Regions from separate parts of the Ottowia beijingensis genome, predicted to be linked through region 1. Evidence: predicted binding sites of a transcription regulator. Region 1 holds the regulator's gene; the other holds the start of a gene.
The links. The regulator FNR, encoded in region 1, switches genes on or off when oxygen is low (the NO sensors DNR and NnrR bind a similar motif). The targets are predictions, from matches to a motif close to TTGATNNNNATCAA.

Region 1 (9,000 bases):
AGACGGTGACGCCGAAGGCGCTGCCGGCCTGCGCCCAGTGCAGGCCCAGCTCGACGTTGCGGCTTTTCTCCGGCTCCAGGCCGGGCTGGCCGTACTGGGAAAAGCGCTGGTACAGCGTCGGCACGCGGAAGGCCGTGCCGACCGCCCCGGTCACGCGCCATCCGGGCGCGAAGGCGTAGCCGTAGGCCAGCCCGCCGGTGGTCTGGCCGCCGAATTCGCTGTCGCGGTCGTGGCGCAGGTTGGCCTGCAGCGTGTGCGCGCCGCTGCTGTAGCCATAGCCCAGGGCCACGGCGTTCTGGTGGCGGCCCTGGTCGATGGGGCCGTTGACCAGGTGATCCTCGCGCCGCTCCAGGGCGGCGGTGACCAGGTGGCCACCCTGGCGCCACTCGTTGTGCAGCAGGTAATTGCGCAGCGTGGTCTTGGTCAGGTAGGGCGAGGGCACAGTTTCGTAGCGCTGGCGCGATTCGCTGACCGACAGCCGGGTGCTGTAGTTGCGCGTCCACTGCGCCGACCAGGTGCCGCCCAGCGTGTACAGGCGATTCAGCGCATGGTCGTCGTTGCCCGGCGCGAAGCCGTCGTACTGCGCGTCCATATCGCTGGCGGTGCCGCTCAGGTCGACGCGGTGCGCGTCGTTGACCTTCCAGCCCAGCCGGCCGCTGGCGGCGCTCTGGCGGTAGCCGTCGCGGTCGGGGTTGCCGTCGGACTTGATGTTGAAGCCGCGGCTCACGGCGCGCTCGACGCCGAGCGAATAGTCGATGGCGCCGCTGGCGCCCGAGAAACCTGCCTCCAGCTTGCCGGTGCGGCGATTGCCCACACCCACGCCGACGTAGGGCGTGAACGGCCCTTCGCCCTTGCGGGTGAAAATCTGGATCACGCCGGCAATGGCGTCGGAGCCGTACACCGCCGCCGCCGGGCCGCGCACAATTTCGATGCGCTCGATCTGGCCGAGCGAAATCGCTTCCCACGGCGCGCCGCCACTGCCCGATTGCGTATCGACCCGCACGCCATCGATGTAGACGGCGGTGAAGCGGTTTTCGGCACCGCGCATGAACACGCTGGTGGCGGTGCCGGGGCCGCCGTTGCGCGACAGCTCCAGCCCCGGCTGGCGCTGCAGCAGATCGGAGACGCTGACCGCGCCGCTCTGTTCGATCTGCTCGCGGTCGATCAGGGTGACGTCGGCCAGCACGTCGGTCAGCGGCTGAGCCACGCGCGTGGCGGTGACCACCGTCTCGGGCAGGCTGGGGCCGCTGGCCTGAGCCACCGTGGTGGATTCGGATGGCGTCTGGGCATGGGCAGGCCAGGCTGCGGCGAACGCGCAGGACAAAGCCAGCGGCAGCACGCCAGGCCGGAACGGAAGCAAGGTATTTTTCATGACGGAAGCACGGATGAGCGCCCCTGCCGGCTTCCCCGCCAGCGTATGGGGCAAACATGGCCCGCACCGCCCTCCTCGGGCACTGCGCGGTCCTCCTCGTTGGCCGGTATCCGGGCTGGCGGTGGTTGCTCCGTGTCGCCTCGCCTTCCCGGCATCGTGTGTGATGAACCAGTGGCGGTGTGAGGCTGGAGCCGGCGCCTGAGCTGCGTCAGGGCGCCGTCCGCTTACCGTTGCGGGGGCAGCGCAGGTTAGGCACCGGTCGGAGGTGACCGGCAAGCCCTCCTGCTTCCCGTTGAACTGCGGCCGTGAGAGTCACGGCGCGCGAGCACCAACGCCGGTGATTGTAAGCGCCGCCCTGCAGGCGCCGCCTACAATCCCCGGCTATCCCGACCCGAGTGCGCCCCGATGACGAACCCACCCCTGATCGAACAGATTGCCGAGCGCGTGGAACGCCTGCTCGTGCGCCACGAGGAACTGCGCCGCACCAACGAGTTGCTGACGCAGCAGGTGCAGGCGCTGACGCACGAGCGCGACAACCTCAAGTCGCGCCTCATGGCGGCGCGTGCGCGGGTCGATTCGCTGATCGACCGCCTGCCTGCCGCCGCCGCTGCAGTGGCCGCCGCGCCGGCCAGCGACGACAAGGAGGGCGCCGCATGAAGCAGCTCGAAGTCAAGATCATGGGCCAGGGCTACCTGCTAGGCTGCCCCGAGGGCGGCGAGGAGCGCCTGCAGCAGGCCGTGCAACGCGTCGACGCCGCCATGTGCAAGATCCGCGACGCCGGCAAGATCAAGGCGCGCGACCGCATCGCCGTGCTGGCGGCGCTGAACATGGCCTTCGAGCTGACCGAGCCGCAGCGCACTGCGGCCCCCGCCGACGACGCCGCGGCAGCTGCATCCGGTGATGCACCCGCGCTGAGCGTGGCCGAGCAAGCCACCCTGGGCGCCCTGCTCGGCCGGCTGGACGAGGCGCTGAGTGACGACGGGCGTCTGCTGTAAGCGGCCTGTTTCGATCCGCCCCTCCTTCTGAAGCCGACCAAGAAGTACGACTTCGCCGCAGGCGGAGGAGTGCTCGCGGCAGCCGCTGCGCTGGCTTTGCCAGGCCGCTGGCTGCGTCCCCCCGCGCAGCAGGGGGGAAGGCGCGCCAGCGCCTCAGGGGGGTAAAATCCATCCTGTCTGTGAATGCACGCCGGGCTTTATATTTCCTTGAACCAATGCTCATATGAGCCCGGGCTTGGAACATCGCCTGGTCGGCGTGAACGTCTCGCGTCAGATGATCCCAGGATCAGGTTGACCTCGCCCACCTGAACCCCTGCGTTCAGGATGACGGTCCGGTGGCATTCGCAGACACCTAATTCGGCGTTCCCCCCTGAGGCGCTGGCGCGCCTTCCCCCCTGTCGAGCGGGGGGACGACGCCAGTGGCCGGTGCAAGCCCGGCCACGGCGCCACTTGCATGGCCTGCTCCGCGGCCATTTGATTTCTTGGGGTTCTGGGCGTCGCCGTCTTTTTGATCAGCCACCGTGTGTTGTTGAGCGCTGCTTTCTTTTTTGCCTGTCGCTCGCTTTTCTCCTCCTTCCCCGCTCTCCATGCCCATCGAACCTATTCTTGTCGTCCAGCTCGCCGTGCTCGGCCTTGTCACTGGCTTTCTGGCCGGGCTGCTGGGCATCGGGGGCGGGATGATCATGGTGCCGTTCATCTCGGCCATTCTCAGCGGGCGCGGTGTGGAGCCGGGGCTGGCGGTGAAGATGGCGATTGCGACGTCGATGGCGACGATCATCTTCACCTCGGTCAGCAGCGTGCGCGCGCACCACCAGAAGGGGGCGGTGCGCTGGGACATCGTCAAGCGCCTGGCGCCGGGCATCGTGCTGGGGGCCATGGTGGCCAGCCTGGGCGTGTTCGCGCTGCTCAAGGGCGCGGCGCTGTATTTCGTGTTCGCGGCCTTCGTGGCGTTCTCGGGCTCGCAGATGTTCCTCGACAAGAAGCCGGCGCCCACGCGCCAGTTGCCGGGCACACCAGGGCTGCTGGGCGCGGGCGGGGTGATCGGTTTTCTGTCCGGCCTGGTGGGTGCGGGCGGCGGCTTCGTCAGCGTGCCGTTCATGACCTCGTGCAACGTGGCCATTCACAACGCGGTGGCCACCAGCGCGGCGCTGGGCTTCCCGATTGCGCTGGCCAACGTGGTGGGCTACGTCATCGCCGGGCAGCGGCTGGAGGGGCTGCCGCCCTACGCCTTCGGCTACCTGTGGCTGCCGGCGCTGGTGGTCATCGCCAGCTGCAGCGTGCTGATGGCGCCGCTGGGCGCCAAGGCGGCGCATGCGCTGCCGGTGAAGAAGCTCAAGCGCGTGTTCGCGCTGGTGCTGTTCGTGCTGGCGGGCTACATGCTGATGAAGGGGCTGGGTGCCACGGCGGGCTGATGCAGCGGCGTGCGGCCGTTGCAGGGTGCCATGATTTTGATAGCTGGTTGCGCCCGTCAATAAACGATTTCAGTCACAAATATGCCTGAAATCGCCGATTAGCGAGCGCGAGCAGCTATCATTTTCTTCGTTCTGCATCAAGGCACGACGCACCACGGCGCCTGGTCGTGCACCAGGCCCATGTACAGGCCCCAGGCCGAGACGGCCATCAGCGCCAGGCCGGCGATGCGCATGCTCCAGGCGCCGCGCCCGTTGCTGCCCAGCCGCAGCAGCAGCCACGGCCCGGCCCACAGCGACACGCCCGAGCCGATGGCGAACACCGCCATCACCGCCGCGCCACCGGCCACGCTGCCGGCCAGTGCCGCCACCATCAGCGCCGAATACAGCAGCCCGCAGGGCAGCAGCGCCCAGGCCACGCCCAGGCCCAGCGGCGCGGCCAGGCCCATCGACTGCGTGGCCGAACGCACCTTGGTCCAGATGCGGCGCGCGCCCGTTTCCAGCCACACGGGCTGCTGCGCCAGCACCACCAGTGCCAGGCCCATCAGCACGGCGGCCACGTGCACCATGGTCCACACCGGGCGCAGCGCGGCCGATTGCACGGTGAGCCAGCCCAGCCCCTGCATGGTGGCCGCTGCCAGCCCGCCCAGGGCGCCGTAGCCGATCACGCGGCCCAGCTGGAACGTGCCGATGGCCCGCGTGCTGTGCGGCGCCGCCGCCTGCCCGATGCCGGCGCAGGCCGCGCCGCACATGGCAATGCAGTGCGGGCCACCGGCCAGCCCCATCAGCAGCGCGGTGACCAGAAGAGAAGTTTGCATGGCCCAAGTCTAAGGGCGCCGGCCACCGCAGGGCGTTGCGCAAAGTCATGCGCAGACGCCTTCACGGGCCGGGCGGGGACGATCAGAGGATCTTGGAGAAGCGCGCCCGCGTGCGGTCGGCCTGCAGGTACTTGTCGAACACCATGGCCACGCCGCGCACGAAGAACCAGCCCATGGGCGTGACCTTGATGCCGGTGTCGCTCAACTCCACCAGGCCCTGGTCCTGCATGCCGCGCAGGGTTTCCAGCTCGCTGGCGAAGTAGCTCCTGAAGTCGATCAGGTGCGCCAGCTCGGCCGATTCGAACATCACCTCGCCCTGGCACATCAGCGCCATGATCACGCAGCGCCGCAGCAAATCGTCGCGCGACACGGCCAGCCCGCGCGCCACGGGCAGATGGCCGTGGTCCAGCAGGTCCTGGTATTCCTCCAGCGACTTGGCGTTCTGGCTGTAGGTGGCGCCCACCTTGCCAATGGCCGACACGCCCAGGCCGATCAGGTCGCAATCGGGCTGCGTGCTGTAGCCCTGGAAGTTGCGGTGCAGCCGGCCCTGGCGCTTGGCCACGGCCAGGGCGTCGTTGGGCAGCGCGAAGTGGTCCATGCCGATGTAGTCGTAGCCCGCGGCCTCGAACGCCGCCAGCGAGCGCGCCAGCATCGCCACCTTGTTGGGTGCACCCGGCAGGTCGATGGCGATGATGCGCCGCTGCGGCTTGAAGCGCTCGGGCAGGTGCGCGTAGGCGTACAGCGCGATGCGGTCGGGCCGCAGCTCGGCCACCTGGGCCAGCGTGCGGTCGAAGGATTCGGGCGTCTGCTTGGGCAGGCCGTAGATCAGGTCGACGTTGATCGACTCGAAGCCGATCTCGCGCGCCGCGGCGACCAGGGCAAACACCTGCTCGGCCGGCTGGATGCGGTGCACCGCCTTCTGCACGATGGGGTCGAAATCCTGCACGCCGAACGACAGGCGGTTGAAGCCGAGCTGTGCCAGGTGGCGCAGCCGCTCGGGCGTGACGGTGCGCGGGTCGACCTCGATCGAATACTCGCCGCCCGGCACCAGGCTGAAGTTGCGGCGCAGCATGGCCATCAGCTCGCTGAGTTCGTCGTCGCTGAAGAAGGTGGGCGTGCCGCCGCCCAGGTGCAGCTGGCTGACGGCCTGGCCGGCGCCGATGCGCGCCACGTGCAGGTCCACCTCGCGGCTCAGGTAGCGCAGGTAGGGCGCGCTGCGGTCGTGGTGCTTGGTGATGATCTTGTTGCAGGCGCAGTAGTAGCACAGCGATTCGCAGAACGGAATGTGCACGTACAGCGACAGCGGCAGCGCCATGGCGGCCGGGCCGGCGCGGCGCTGCTCCAGCGCCTGGATGTAATCGGCCTCGCCGAACGCCTCGACGAAGCGGTCCGCCGTCGGGTACGAGGTGTAGCGCGGCCCGGGCACGTCGAATTTGGTGAGCAGTTCGGTGGTGATGGCTTGCATCGGACTTCCTTTGACTAGCAAAGCCAACTGTCGCCGGGAGCGCGACCCGTTTCCTTGACGACGATCAATTTAACCGAGCTGAATCGTCGGGATTTGTGCTGGATCAAGGCCGCGGCCGCCTGGCGCCACCCTCGCCTAAAATGCCTGTGCCGTTGCCATCCGTCACCCCCGATTCCTTCGCCTTACATGACACCCCAGACCATCCGCGTAGCCTGTTCCAACTGCAATCTGCGCGAGCTGTGCATGCCGATGGGCCTGTCGGAGTCGGACATCGGGCGTCTGGACGACCTGGTGGCCACGCGCCGCAAGATCAAGCGCGGCGCGGCGCTGTTCTCCAACGGCGACCGCTTCAACGCGCTGTACGCCATCCGCACCGGCTTCTTCAAGACCTGTGTGGCCACGGCCGACGGGCGCGACCAGGTGACGGGCTTTCAGATGGCGGGCGAGATCATCGGCCTGGACGGCATCGTGGCCGACCGCCACAGCTGCGACGCCGTGGCGCTGGAAGACGCCGAGGTGTGCGTGATGCCCTACGACCGCATCGAGGAGCTGTCGCGCGAAGTGCCGGCGCTGCAAAGCCACGTGCACAAGATCATGAGCCGCGAGATCGTGCGCGAGCACGGCGTGATGCTGCTGCTGGGCAGCATGCGCGCCGAGGAGCGCCTGGCCGCCTTTCTGCTGAACCTGGTGCAGCGGCTGCATGCGCGCGGCTTCTCGCAGAGCGAGCTGGTGCTGCGCATGACGCGCGAGGAAATCGGCAGCTACCTGGGCCTGAAGCTGGAGACGGTGAGCCGCACCTTCTCGAAGTTCGCCGAGGAAGGCATCGTCGAGGTCAAGCAGCGCCACGTGCGCATCCTGGACACCGAGGCACTGCGCGCCATCGTCAACGCGCCGGCCTGCGCCTGAGGGGTTGTTGCCCTGAAGCTGGCAGCGCCCGGTCGCTTTCATATTGATAGCTGCTTGCGCCTGCTATACCTTGATTTCAGAATGATTTCATACTGAAATCTTTGTATATCAAGAGCAAGCAGCTATCAAAACTATTGCAAGGTGTTCTTGAAGCCGGCCGGAATCGGCAGCGGCATGACGGCGATGCCTTCGTCCAGGAGTTCCTCGGTCTGCGCCGGCGTGGCCTGGCCGCGGATGCCGCGCTCTTTCGATTCGCCGTAGTGCATCTTGCGCGCCTCTTCGGCAAAGCGCTCGCCCACGTCCTCGGTGCTGGCCATCACGCGCCGCACCATGTGCATCCAGGCGGCCTGCAGTGCGGCCGGCGGCATGGCGGCCACGGGGGCGGCATCGCTGGCGCTGCGCCCTGCTCCGGCGTGCGCCTCGGCTGCAGCGGGCGCGCTGCCGGCGCCGCTCAGGTTCAGGCGCGGCGCGCTGGGCAGCTTGGCCACCGCCCGGTCGCCACACAGCGGGCATTCGACCAACTGGCGCGCCAGCTGGCTCTGAAAATCGTCCTCGGACGAGAACCAACCCTCGAACGCATGGCCCTGGGTGCATTGCAGATCGAGCACCTTCATCGGTCCACCCTCACACGGCGCCCGCGGCCTGCCAATCCAACGGCCAGGCCCCGCTCTGCACATTCTGCAGCCACAGCGCGCCGATCAGCGTCTTGGCGTCGGTGATCTGCCCGGCGCGGCACCAGTCGTACAACTGCGTGGCCGAGGCGGTGAACACGTCCAGGAACTCGCCCTCGTCCAGGCGCCGTTCGCCCGGCTGCAGCCCGCGGGCGAACCAGATCTCGATGAACTCGGTGGAATACGACACCACCGGGTGCAGCACGCCGGCACGCGCCCATTCGCGGGCGGTGTAGCCGGTTTCCTCGCGCAGCTCGCGCTGGGCACAGGCCAAGGTGTCTTCGCCAGGGTCGAGCTTGCCGGCCGGGAACTCGATGATCTCCTGCTGCACCGGGTAGCGGTACTGGCGCTCCAGCACCAGCTGCATGGCGCCATCGGCCGCTTCCAGCAAGGGCACGATCATCACCGCGCCGGGGTGCACCACGTATTCGCGCTGCGTGAGCTGGCCATTGGGCAGGCGCACCTGGTCGCGGAAGGCGTGCAGGAAGCCGCCCTTGAACAGCTCCTGGCTGTCCACCCGCTGTTCCGCCAGCTTGCTCATGTCAGGCGCGGCGCCGCGCCAGATAGCGGTAAACGAATCCGGGGAACGCCAGGGTCAGGAACAGCGAGGCCGTGACGGCATAGAACTCCCAACCCTGCGGGTAGTTCTGCCCCATCGACTTTTCGAGCGCCATGCCGACGCCGCCGACGATGAAGTACCACACCACCAGCTCGGCCAGCCGCCACGCCAGCGACTTGACCGGCGTGCGCAGCGGCACCACGGTCATCAGGCGCTGGTTGATGAACGGCAGGTTGGCGGCAATGGCAGCCAGCCCGATCAGCAGCCAGATGGACAGGTTCTGCGACATGCCGTCAGGTCGCCAGCATCTGCACGATGGCCTTGGCGCACAGCGCCATCAGCGCACCCGGCAGAATGCCCAACACCAGCAGCAGCGCGCCGTTGAGCGACAGCACGGCCCGCATGTCGAGCGGCGCCTGGATCGGTGCGTCGATGGCTGCGTCGTCGAAGTACATGACCTTGATGACGCGCAGGTAATAGAAGGCACCGATCAGCGACATGATCACCGCGAACACCGCCAGCGCGATGTACGCTGCCAGCCCGGTGCTGACCAGCGCCTGCAGCACCGACAGCTTGGCCTGGAAGCCCACCAGCGGCGGCAGGCCCGCCAGCGAGAACAGGCAGATGGCCATGATGCCGGCATACAGCGGGCTGCGCTGGTTCAGGCCGGCAAAGTCGGCGATCTCCTCGCTCTCGAAGCCTTCGCGCGACAGCAGCAGGATGACGCCGAAGCTCACCAGCGTGGTCAACACGTAGGTGACGATGTAGAACATGGCCGAGCTGTAGGCGTTGGCCGCCGCCAGCG
Region 2 (9,000 bases), on a different contig from region 1:
ACGCAGAAAATCCCGCTGGCGTCCAAGCTGCAGACCAAGGGCGCCGAAGGCGCTGAATTGCGCGGTGACCGCGAATCGACGTTCACCCGTCGGGTCGACTACCCGAGCACCACCGCGCCGGGTTCGATCACCGACCGCATCGACGTCACCGACCGCGCCACGCTGAAGGTGCGCGATGGTGGCGAGAAGGCGCAGGCCGACAAGGGCAAGTGGGGCGGCCTGCCCATCAAGCCCTACGGCCAGTCGGTGTCGGACGGCATCTACGACCTCGGCAGCATCACCACGTCGATGTCGCGCAGCACGGCGGTGGCGCCGGGCACCGTGGTGGACGCCGGCACGCTGGCCACGGCCAACACCGGCAGCCAGCAGCCCATCACCGTCAAGCAGACCATGCTGACCGCCGACGTGAGCGAACTGGCCCAGTTGAGCGGCGACGAACGGCGCGACATGCACAAGACGTCGACCGAGTACGAGGTGGCGGCCGACAAGGCGCCGCACCTGCTCGCCGGCACGGTGGCGGGCTTCAGCCATGGCACCGTGCACCTGCTCGACCCCAAGCTCACCGCGGTGCAGACGGGCGAACTGGTGATGCGCGACGGCCAGCACACGCAGACCGGCTTCAAGGGCGGCCTGGACGGCGTGGCGGGCGTGGAGGGCACGATCATCCGCAGCTCGGGCATCGACGACTACGCCAAGGCACCCGAGGCCAGTCAACCGCCCGAGCAGCCGCAGCCGCAGCCGGAACAAGCGCCGTCACCGGAGCCGTTCCGCATCCAGGTGCAGCCGTACCGCGGCGCCAACATCCGCAGCGAGCCGTCCATCGACGCCGGCAAGGTGGGCATCGTGCAGATGGGCTCCTTCCTCGACGCCACCGGTCAGAAGCAGGTGGACGCCGAAGGTCAGGAGTGGCTCAAGGTCAAGGGCCGCAACCAGACCGACCAGGTGAAGGAGGGCTGGGTGCGCGGCGACATGGTCAAGACCTACGAGGCCGAGCGCGGCAACAACGACAACACCGGCCGCATGAACCCCTCGCGCGACGGCCAGCGCACCGTGACGGTGAAGGAGGGCGACAACCTGTGGACCATCGCCCGGCGCGAGAAGGTCGGCTACCCGCGGTTGCTGGAAGCCAACCCCCACCTGCTGGACCGCGCGGTGATCTTCGCCGGAGATTCGGCGTACCTGCCCGCGGGCCGTTGATCCACAAATGCTATCAAAATAGGAGCTTCCAGCGCAGGCCAGTACTGCGCTGGAGGCTCTTTTTTTCTATAGATCGGTGCGCAGCCGCCACAGCTCGGGAAACAGCACCACGTCCAGCATCTTGCGCAGATAGCTCACGCCGCCCGTGCCGCCGGTGCCGCGCTTGAAGCCGATGATGCGCTCGACCGTGGTGACGTGGCGGAAGCGCCAGAGGCGGAAGGCGTCTTCCAGGTCGGTGAGTTTTTCGGCCAGCTGGTACAGGTCCCAGTGCTGCTCGGGCGCGCGGTACACCTGCAGCCACGCGGCCTCGACGGCGTCGCTGGCTTCGTAGGGCTGGGTCCAGTCGCGCTGCAGGTGGCCGGCGGGCACGGCGAAGCCCGCGCGGGCCAGCAGGCGCAGCGCCTCGTCGTACAGCGAGGGCGCCTCGTGGAACGAGCGCACCAGCGCCAACCGCTCTGGGTGGTGCGCGTGCGGCTGCAGCATGGCGGCGTTCTTGTTGCCCAGCGCGAATTCGATGCAGCGGTACTGAAAGCTCTGGAAGCCGCTGGACGGGCCCAGATAGGGCCGGATGGCGCTGTATTCGGGCGGGGTCATGGTGGCAAGCACATCCCAGGCGTGCACCAGCTGCTCCATGATGCGGCTGGCGCGCGCCAGCTTCTTGAAGGCGGGCGGCAGGCGGCTTTCGCGCACGTCGGCGATGGCGCTGCCGAGTTCGGTCAGCAGCAGCTTCATCCACAGCTCGCTGGTCTGGTGCTGGATGATGAACAGCATCTCGTCGTGCGCGGGCGACAGCGGGTGCTGCGCGCTCAGGATCTGGTCGATGTGCAGGTAGTCGCCGTAGCTCATGCTGCCCGAGAAGTCGAGCTGTGCCTTTTCCTGGTGGACGATGGATTCGGGGGTGGTCATGGGGGCTCCTTGGGGCGTCGAGGTTCAACAGTCGGACGCAGAGGACGCAGAGATGACGCAGAGGGCGCAGAAGAAGAACCAAACTTTTTTTTGAATTTTTTTGCGCCCTCTGCGAATCCTCTGCGTCCGGTATCGGCTGTTCAAGTCACTGCCTGCTTGTGGTGGAAGCGCGCCTGTGCGTACTCGCGCGTGCGAACCACTTCGGCCAGGGCCTGGGCGGCGCCCAACACGTTGTCGAACGACAGGTACAGGGGCGTGAAGCCGAAGCGCAGGATGTCGGGCTGCTGCGCATCGCCGGCGCGGAAGTCGCCGATGACGCCGCGCGCGATCAGCGCCTGCACGATGGCGTAGGCGCTGCCGGCGGGCAGTTGCGCCGTCGGCGTCAGGCACACCTGCGAGCCGCGCCGCGCGTGCTCGCGCGGCGTGACCAGGGTGAAAGCGCCGGGGCACAGCGCCTCGACGGCGTCGATGAACAGGTCGGTGAGCGCCAGCGACTTGGCACGCAGCGCGGCCATGCCGCCGAGCTGGTCGGCGGCCGTGAACACGTCCAGCGCGCAGTCGAGCGCCGACAGGCTGACGATGGGCTGCGTGCCGCACTGGTAGCGCGTGATGTCCATGGCGGGCTGGTAGTCGGGCGTGAAGGCGAACGGCTGCGCATGACCCCACCAGCCGGCCAGCGGCTGCCAGCAGCGCGCCACGTGGCGCGGGTGCACCCACACGAAGGCGGGCGCGCCGGGGCCGCCGTTCAGGTACTTGTAGCCGCAGCCGACGGCGAAGTCGGCTTGCGCGCCGCTCAGGTCGACCGGCACCGCGCCCGCGCTGTGGCACAGGTCCCAGACCACCAGCGCGCCGGCGGCGTGCGCGGCGGCGGTGACGGCGGCCATGTCGTGCATGGCGCCGGTGCGGTAGTTGACGTGGGTGAGCATCAGCACGGCCACGTCGGGCGTCAGGCTGGCGGCCACCTCGTGCGGTTCGATCAGCTTCAGCGTGCAGCCGCGCTCGCGGCACAGGGCCTCGGCGATGTACAGGTCGGTGGGGAAGTTGCTGCGCTCGCTGACGATGGTGCGGCGGCCGGGTGCGTCCTGCGCGGCAATGTTCAGCGCCGCCGACAGCACCTTGTAGAGATTGATCGAGGTGGTGTCGGTGGCCACCACCTCACCCCCGCCGGCGCCGATGAGCGGGGCGATGCGGTCGCCCACGCGGCGCGGCAGCGCGAACCAGCCGGCGCTGTTCCAGCTCTTGATCAGGTCCTGCCCCCATTGCTGCGCCACCACGTGCGCCACGCGCGCGGGCACGGCGCGGGGCAGGGCGCCGAGCGAGTTGCCGTCGAGGTAGATCACGCCCGGCGGCAGATCGAACAGGTCGCGCAGCGTGCGCAGGGGGTCATCGGCATCGCGCTGGCGGCAGTCTTGCTGAGAGATCATGGTGTCGGATTCTTCAAAAAAGATAGCTGCCAGCGCTTGATGGATGGGCGCTGGAGGCCGATTTTGTTCACAAAGACCGCAGCACCGCGCGCACCGGCGAGGCGTCGGCGCTCATCAGTTTCAGGGGCAGGGCGATGAGTTCGTAGTCGCCCTCGGGCACGTCGTCGAGCACCAGGTTCTCCAGCACGCGCAGATCGCGCCGGCGGATGACCTGGTGGCTGTCCAAGGTTTTGCTGTCGGCCGGGTCGATGCTGGCGGTGTCGATGCCGATGAGTTGCACGCCGGCATCGGCCAGGCGCTCGACGGTGTCGGGGGCGAAGGCGGCGAGCTGAGAATCCCACGCCTCGACGGGCATGCGCGCGTAGGTGCGCACCAGCACACGCGGCGGCAGGCCTTGCACAGCGTGCGCAAGATGCTCCCAAAGCAGGAGCGGCCGCACGCCAATGGCGTGGATGACGCGGCACGGGCCGAGGTAGGGCGACAGGTCGAGCGCGCCGATGGCGGCGCCCGCCGGGTCGTAGTGCAGCGGCGCGTCGGCGTGCGCGCCGACGTGGGGCGACAGCGTGAGGGCGCTGACGTTGACCGGGCAGCCAGGGCCGATCTCGGCGCTCCAGTGCTGCGCGTACGGCGTGTCGCCCGGAAACACGGGCGCGCCCGCGTGTACAGGCGGCGAGATGTCCCAGATTCGTGGCGTGGCCATGGCCTGCGACGTTAACCGCCTGCGCGCGGCGTGGTGTCGGTTTTTTCCAACTCGCGGCGCCGTCGCCGCAGACGAAAAACGGCTGATCTGCGTCAAGGCGGCGCGTCATCGGCGCACTAAAATGAGAATCATTGTCATTTGAATGGAAGCCAGATGGACGCCGGTTATTCCGCCGCCGACGCTGCGGCGATGCTGCCGCTGCACGCCTTGCCCGTGGGCGCGCGCAGCGTCATCGCGCAGTTGCACCAGCCCGCCAGCGCCGACGACCAGGAGGTGCTGCTGCGACTGATCGAGCTCGGCTTTCTGCCGGGCGAGAGCGTGCGCATCGTGGCCAAGGCGCGCGCCGGGTGCGAGCCGATCGCGGTGCGCGTGGGCGACCAGGCCACGTTCGCGCTGCGCGCGCGCGAGGCGGCGCTGATCGGCGTGCGCCCGGCCGCCGCCACCGGCCTCGAGGCCAGCACGTGAACCGGCCGCAGGACGCCGCCGTCGACCCGGCGGCCAGCGTCGGCAACGCCACCGGCAGCGCGCCGCGCGTCGTCACCAGCAGCACGCGCCCGCTGCGCGTGGCCTTGCTGGGCAACCCCAACTGCGGCAAGACGGCGCTGTTCAACCTGCTCACCGGCAGCCGCCAGAAGGTGGCCAACTACGCCGGCGTGACGGTGGAGCGCAAGGAAGGCCGGCTGCAGTCGCCCAGCGGGCGGGAGGTGGTGGTGCTGGACCTGCCGGGCGCCTACAGCCTCAACGCGCTGAGCCTGGACGAGGAGATCACGCGCGACATCGTCACCGGCCGCCGCGCCGGCGAGCCGGTGCCCGACCTGCTGGTGTGCGTGGTCGACGCCACCAAGCTGCGGCTGAACCTGCGCCTGGTGCTGGAGGCCAGGCGCCTGGGCCTGCCGATGCTGCTGGCGCTGAACATGACCGACATGGCCAGGCGCCTGGGCATCCGCGTCGACGCCGACCGGCTGGCGGCCGAACTGGGCGTGCCGGTGCTGCCCACGGTAGGCGTGCGCGGCGATGGCGCGGGCGCGCTGGTGGCGGCGCTGGAGCGCTTTCGGCGCCCACTGATCGGCCGCACGCCGCGCGCGGCCGGCGCGCCGCCGGGCATCGAGGACGTGATGCTGACGCAGCGCGAGGTGCAGCGCCTGGTGGCGGCCTGCGTGCAGGCGCCGCCGCAGCCGCTGGCGCGCGACGACGCCATCGACCGCGTGCTGCTGCACCCGCTGTGGGGCATGCTGCTGCTGGCGGCGCTGCTGCTGCTGATGTTCCAGGCCGTGTTCAGCTGGGCGCAGTGGCCGATGGAGGCGATCAAGTCGGTCGTTGACGGCGCTGCCACGCTGGTGCGCACGCACATGGCCGAGGGACCATTGCGCAGCCTGCTGGTCGACGGCGTGATCGCCGGCGTCGGCAGCGTGCTGGTGTTCCTGCCGCAGATCCTGATCCTGTTCGCCTTCATCCTGGCGCTGGAGGACTCGGGCTACCTGCCGCGCGCGGCCTTCCTGCTCGACCGCGTGATGGGCCGGGTGGGGCTATCGGGGCGCTCCTTCATTCCGCTGCTGTCGAGCTTTGCCTGCGCCGTGCCGGGCATCATGGCCACGCGCACCATCACGCACTGGCGCGACCGGCTGGTCACCATCCTGATCGCGCCGCTGATGACCTGCTCGGCCCGGCTGCCGGTGTATGCGCTGCTGATCGCCGCGTTCATCCCGCAGCGGCGCGTGGCGGGCCTGTTCAACCTGCAGGGGCTGGTGCTGTTCGCGCTGTACGTGGCGGGCATCGTGAGCGCGCTGGCCATCGCCTGGGTGTACCGCCTGGCGGCGCATGGTGCCCAGGCGCGGCCGACGCCGCTGATCATGGAGCTGCCCGCCTACCGCTGGCCCAGCCTGCGCCAGCTGGCGTTCGGCGTGTGGGAGCGAGCACGCATCTTCCTGCAGCGCGTGGGCGGCATCATCCTGGCGGTGATGGTGCTGCTGTGGTTCCTGTCCAGCTACCCGGCGCCGCCGCCGGGCGCCGAGGGGCCGGCCATCCTGCACAGCTGGGCCGGGCAGATCGGGCTGGCGCTGCAGAAGCTGCTGGCACCGGTCGGCTTCAACTGGCAGATGGCCATCGCGCTGGTGCCCGGCATGGCGGCGCGCGAGGTGGCGGTGGGCGCGCTGGGCACGGTGTATGCGCTGTCGGCCAGCGGCGACGACGTGGCGGCGCAGTTGCAGCCGCTGATCGCCCATGGCTGGAGCCTGGCGACGGCGCTGGCGCTGCTGGCCTGGTACGTGTATGCGCCGCAGTGCGTGTCGACGCTGGTGGCCGTCAAGCGCGAGACTAACGGCTGGCGCTGGCCGCTGGTCATGCTGGTGCAGCTGTTCGGGCTGGCGTGGCTGGCGGCGTTCATCACCTACCGCACGGCGCTGGCGATGGGGGCAGGGTGATGCAGGCGCTGGTCGTTGCACTGATCGTCACGCTGGCGGCGCTGTACGTGCTGTGGCGTTTCCTGCCGGCACGCTGGCGCAACCTGGCCGCGAAACGCCTGGGCCTGGGTGCGGGCGCCGGCCAGGCGGGCCACTGTCATGCCTGCAGCGACTGCGGCGCGTGCGCGACGCCAGCCGCAGATTCAGATAAATAATGCCTGTATCCCTTGCTGGATAAGCGCCAGAAGCTATTTTTTGAATAGCAAATTGGCCGGGCGATCAGACCATCAGCGGCTCCAGCCGATGCCGCCGCCGGGCCTGTGCACAGGCGTCGCTGCCCTCGCTGAACTCGCGGCAGGGCGAGGGCCGCCATTCATAGATGCTGCAGGCCACGCGCTCGCCCACGCGGCCCGACAGCGCCGCGCAGCGCGGTGGCAGATGGTCGGTGCCGCGCAGGCGGCAGGTGCGGGCGGTGACGGGCAGCGCCAGGCCATTGGGCACCGCGCCGCCTCCCGCCTGTGTTTCCATGATCGAGAAATCCACCCGGAACGTGGCGCAGCAGGCGCCGCAGCGCTCGCAGGGGCTGAGATTCGCTGCCATGTTTTTCATAGCAAAGTTCTTGAATGAATACTTAGGTTCTTAGTCCCCGGGGGTATGCACACCGGTGTGACATTCGACCGCGAAATAAGTGGCGCCTGCACGGCTCTGTGTTCCAGAAACTATGGTCATCGGTGTGGTTTTGCATTCCAATCAATTGCATGCCGCGGCCACTTGGCGAAGCGGGCTACCACCGACAAAGGAAGAAATTATGCGTACTGACATGTTCCAGCAGGTGCTGGAAGAGCTCAAAGGTTCGTCTGCCGACGTTGAGGCATCGGCCCTGATTTCCACCGACGGTCTGATGATCGCTTCGGCCCTGCCGGCCGGCATGGACGAAGACCGCGTGGGCGCCATGTCCGCCGCGCTGCTGTCGCTGGGCGACCGCGCAGTGCGCGAACTGGCCCGCGGCACGCTGGAGCGCGTGCTGCTGCAGGGCGAGCGCGGCTACGTGATCATGAGTTCGTCGGGCACCGAAGCCGTGCTGACGGTGCTGGCCAAGCAGAACGCCAAGCTGGGCCTGCTGTTCCTGGACATCAAGCGCGCCGCCGAGGCGCTGTCCAAGCTGATCTGAGGAGGGTTTCGCCATGGCTTTCCCCCCGATGCAGCCCGCCGCTGATGCGGACCAGGCGCGCCAGCACACCTACCACGACGGCACCAGCCGCACGGTGCAGGTGAGCGAGCGCGAGATTCCCTACCCCGAAGGTCGCCTGATCATCTCGCGCACCGACCTCAACGGCGTCATCACGCACGCCAACGACGCCTTCATCGAACTCTCGGGCTACACCCGTGAGGAACTGATCGGCCAGCCGCACGCCATCCTGCGCCACCCCGACATGCCGCGCGCCGCCTTCAAGGACCTGTGGGACACCATGAAGGCCGGCAAGAAGTGGCACGGCTACGTGAAGAACCTGCGCAAGGACGGCTCGCACTACTGGGTGTACGCCACCGCCGTGCCCAACATCCGCAACGGCCAGACCGTGGGCTACACCTCGGTGCGCCGCAAGCCGTCACGCAAGAAGATCGAAGAACTGTCGGCCGTCTACAAAGAGTGGAAAGCTGCCGAAGGGAGCACCTGATGACCTTGAATTTGCTGATTGCCCCCGACTTCGCGCCCGAGCGCTTTGCCGGCTGGCACATGCTGAACACGCTGCTGCAGAAGCGCTCCGGCCTGCAACTGCACCTGCTGACGCCCGCATCGGCCGCCGAACAGGCGCAGCTGATCGCCGAGGGCAAGGTGGATGCGGTGTATGCCAACCCGTTCGACGCGGCGTCGATGATCCGCGACGCCGGCTACCAGGCCATCGCACGGCCGGTGGGCAAGTCGGACGAGATGGTGATTGCCACGGCCGCCGGCTCGGCCGCCAACACGGTGGAAGACCTGCAGCCCGGCTGCAAGATCGCGCTGACCGACAACAAGGACGTCAAGCTGATCGGCCTGCGCCTGCTGGAGCCGGCCGACCTGACCGAGGCCGACATCCAGTGGCAGATGGTGGACACCTACCAGGCCGCCGCGCGCATGGCCATCAAGGGCGAGGTCGACGCCAGCTTCTTCCTGGCCGAGGCCTACCACTCGCTGTCCAAGCTGACCAAGTCGCAACTGAAGGCGCTGATGGAAAGCAAGCTGGCCGACATCACGCATGTGCTGCTCACCAGCGCCAAGGTCGGCGCCGACGCCGAGCGCGTGAAAGAGGCGCTGGTCGGCCTGACGGGCACGCCCGACGGCCAGCCGGTGCTGGACGAGCTGGGCATCGCCGGCGGCTTCGAGCCGATGACG

Region 2: a site for FNR is predicted at 4,310-4,323, ahead of ACFSCU_RS11710 (FeoA family protein). Genes of this name have one in related genera too.

Annotation. Positions count from the first base shown of each region.
Region 1 covers NZ_JBHUEP010000012.1:133,041-142,040, forward strand. The annotation lists gene ACFSCU_RS16150 (TonB-dependent receptor domain-containing protein) at 1-1,372, opposite strand, end outside; cobalamin riboswitch at 1,457-1,720, opposite strand; gene ACFSCU_RS16155 (restriction endonuclease subunit S domain-containing protein) at 1,778-2,029, shown strand; gene ACFSCU_RS16160 (cell division protein ZapA) at 2,026-2,367, shown strand; gene ACFSCU_RS16165 (sulfite exporter TauE/SafE family protein) at 2,955-3,779, shown strand; gene ACFSCU_RS16170 (sulfite exporter TauE/SafE family protein) at 3,917-4,594, opposite strand; gene hemN (oxygen-independent coproporphyrinogen III oxidase) at 4,677-6,059, opposite strand; gene fnr (fumarate/nitrate reduction transcriptional regulator Fnr) at 6,246-6,965, shown strand; gene ACFSCU_RS16185 (DUF1178 family protein) at 7,097-7,579, opposite strand; gene ACFSCU_RS16190 (NUDIX domain-containing protein) at 7,590-8,177, opposite strand; gene ACFSCU_RS16195 (DUF2818 family protein) at 8,179-8,484, opposite strand; gene nuoN (NADH-quinone oxidoreductase subunit NuoN) at 8,489-9,000, opposite strand, start outside.
Region 2 covers NZ_JBHUEP010000007.1:493,374-502,373, forward strand. The annotation lists gene ACFSCU_RS11690 (SH3 domain-containing protein) at 1-1,197, shown strand, start outside; gene kynA (tryptophan 2,3-dioxygenase) at 1,264-2,103, opposite strand; gene kynU (kynureninase) at 2,244-3,527, opposite strand; gene kynB (arylformamidase) at 3,595-4,227, opposite strand; gene ACFSCU_RS11710 (FeoA family protein) at 4,381-4,692, shown strand; gene feoB (ferrous iron transporter B) at 4,791-6,647, shown strand; gene ACFSCU_RS11720 (hypothetical protein) at 6,647-6,841, shown strand; gene ACFSCU_RS11725 (YkgJ family cysteine cluster protein) at 6,906-7,226, opposite strand; gene ACFSCU_RS11730 (roadblock/LC7 domain-containing protein) at 7,435-7,797, shown strand; gene ACFSCU_RS11735 (PAS domain-containing protein) at 7,811-8,302, shown strand; gene ACFSCU_RS11740 (phosphate/phosphite/phosphonate ABC transporter substrate-binding protein) at 8,302-9,000, shown strand, end outside.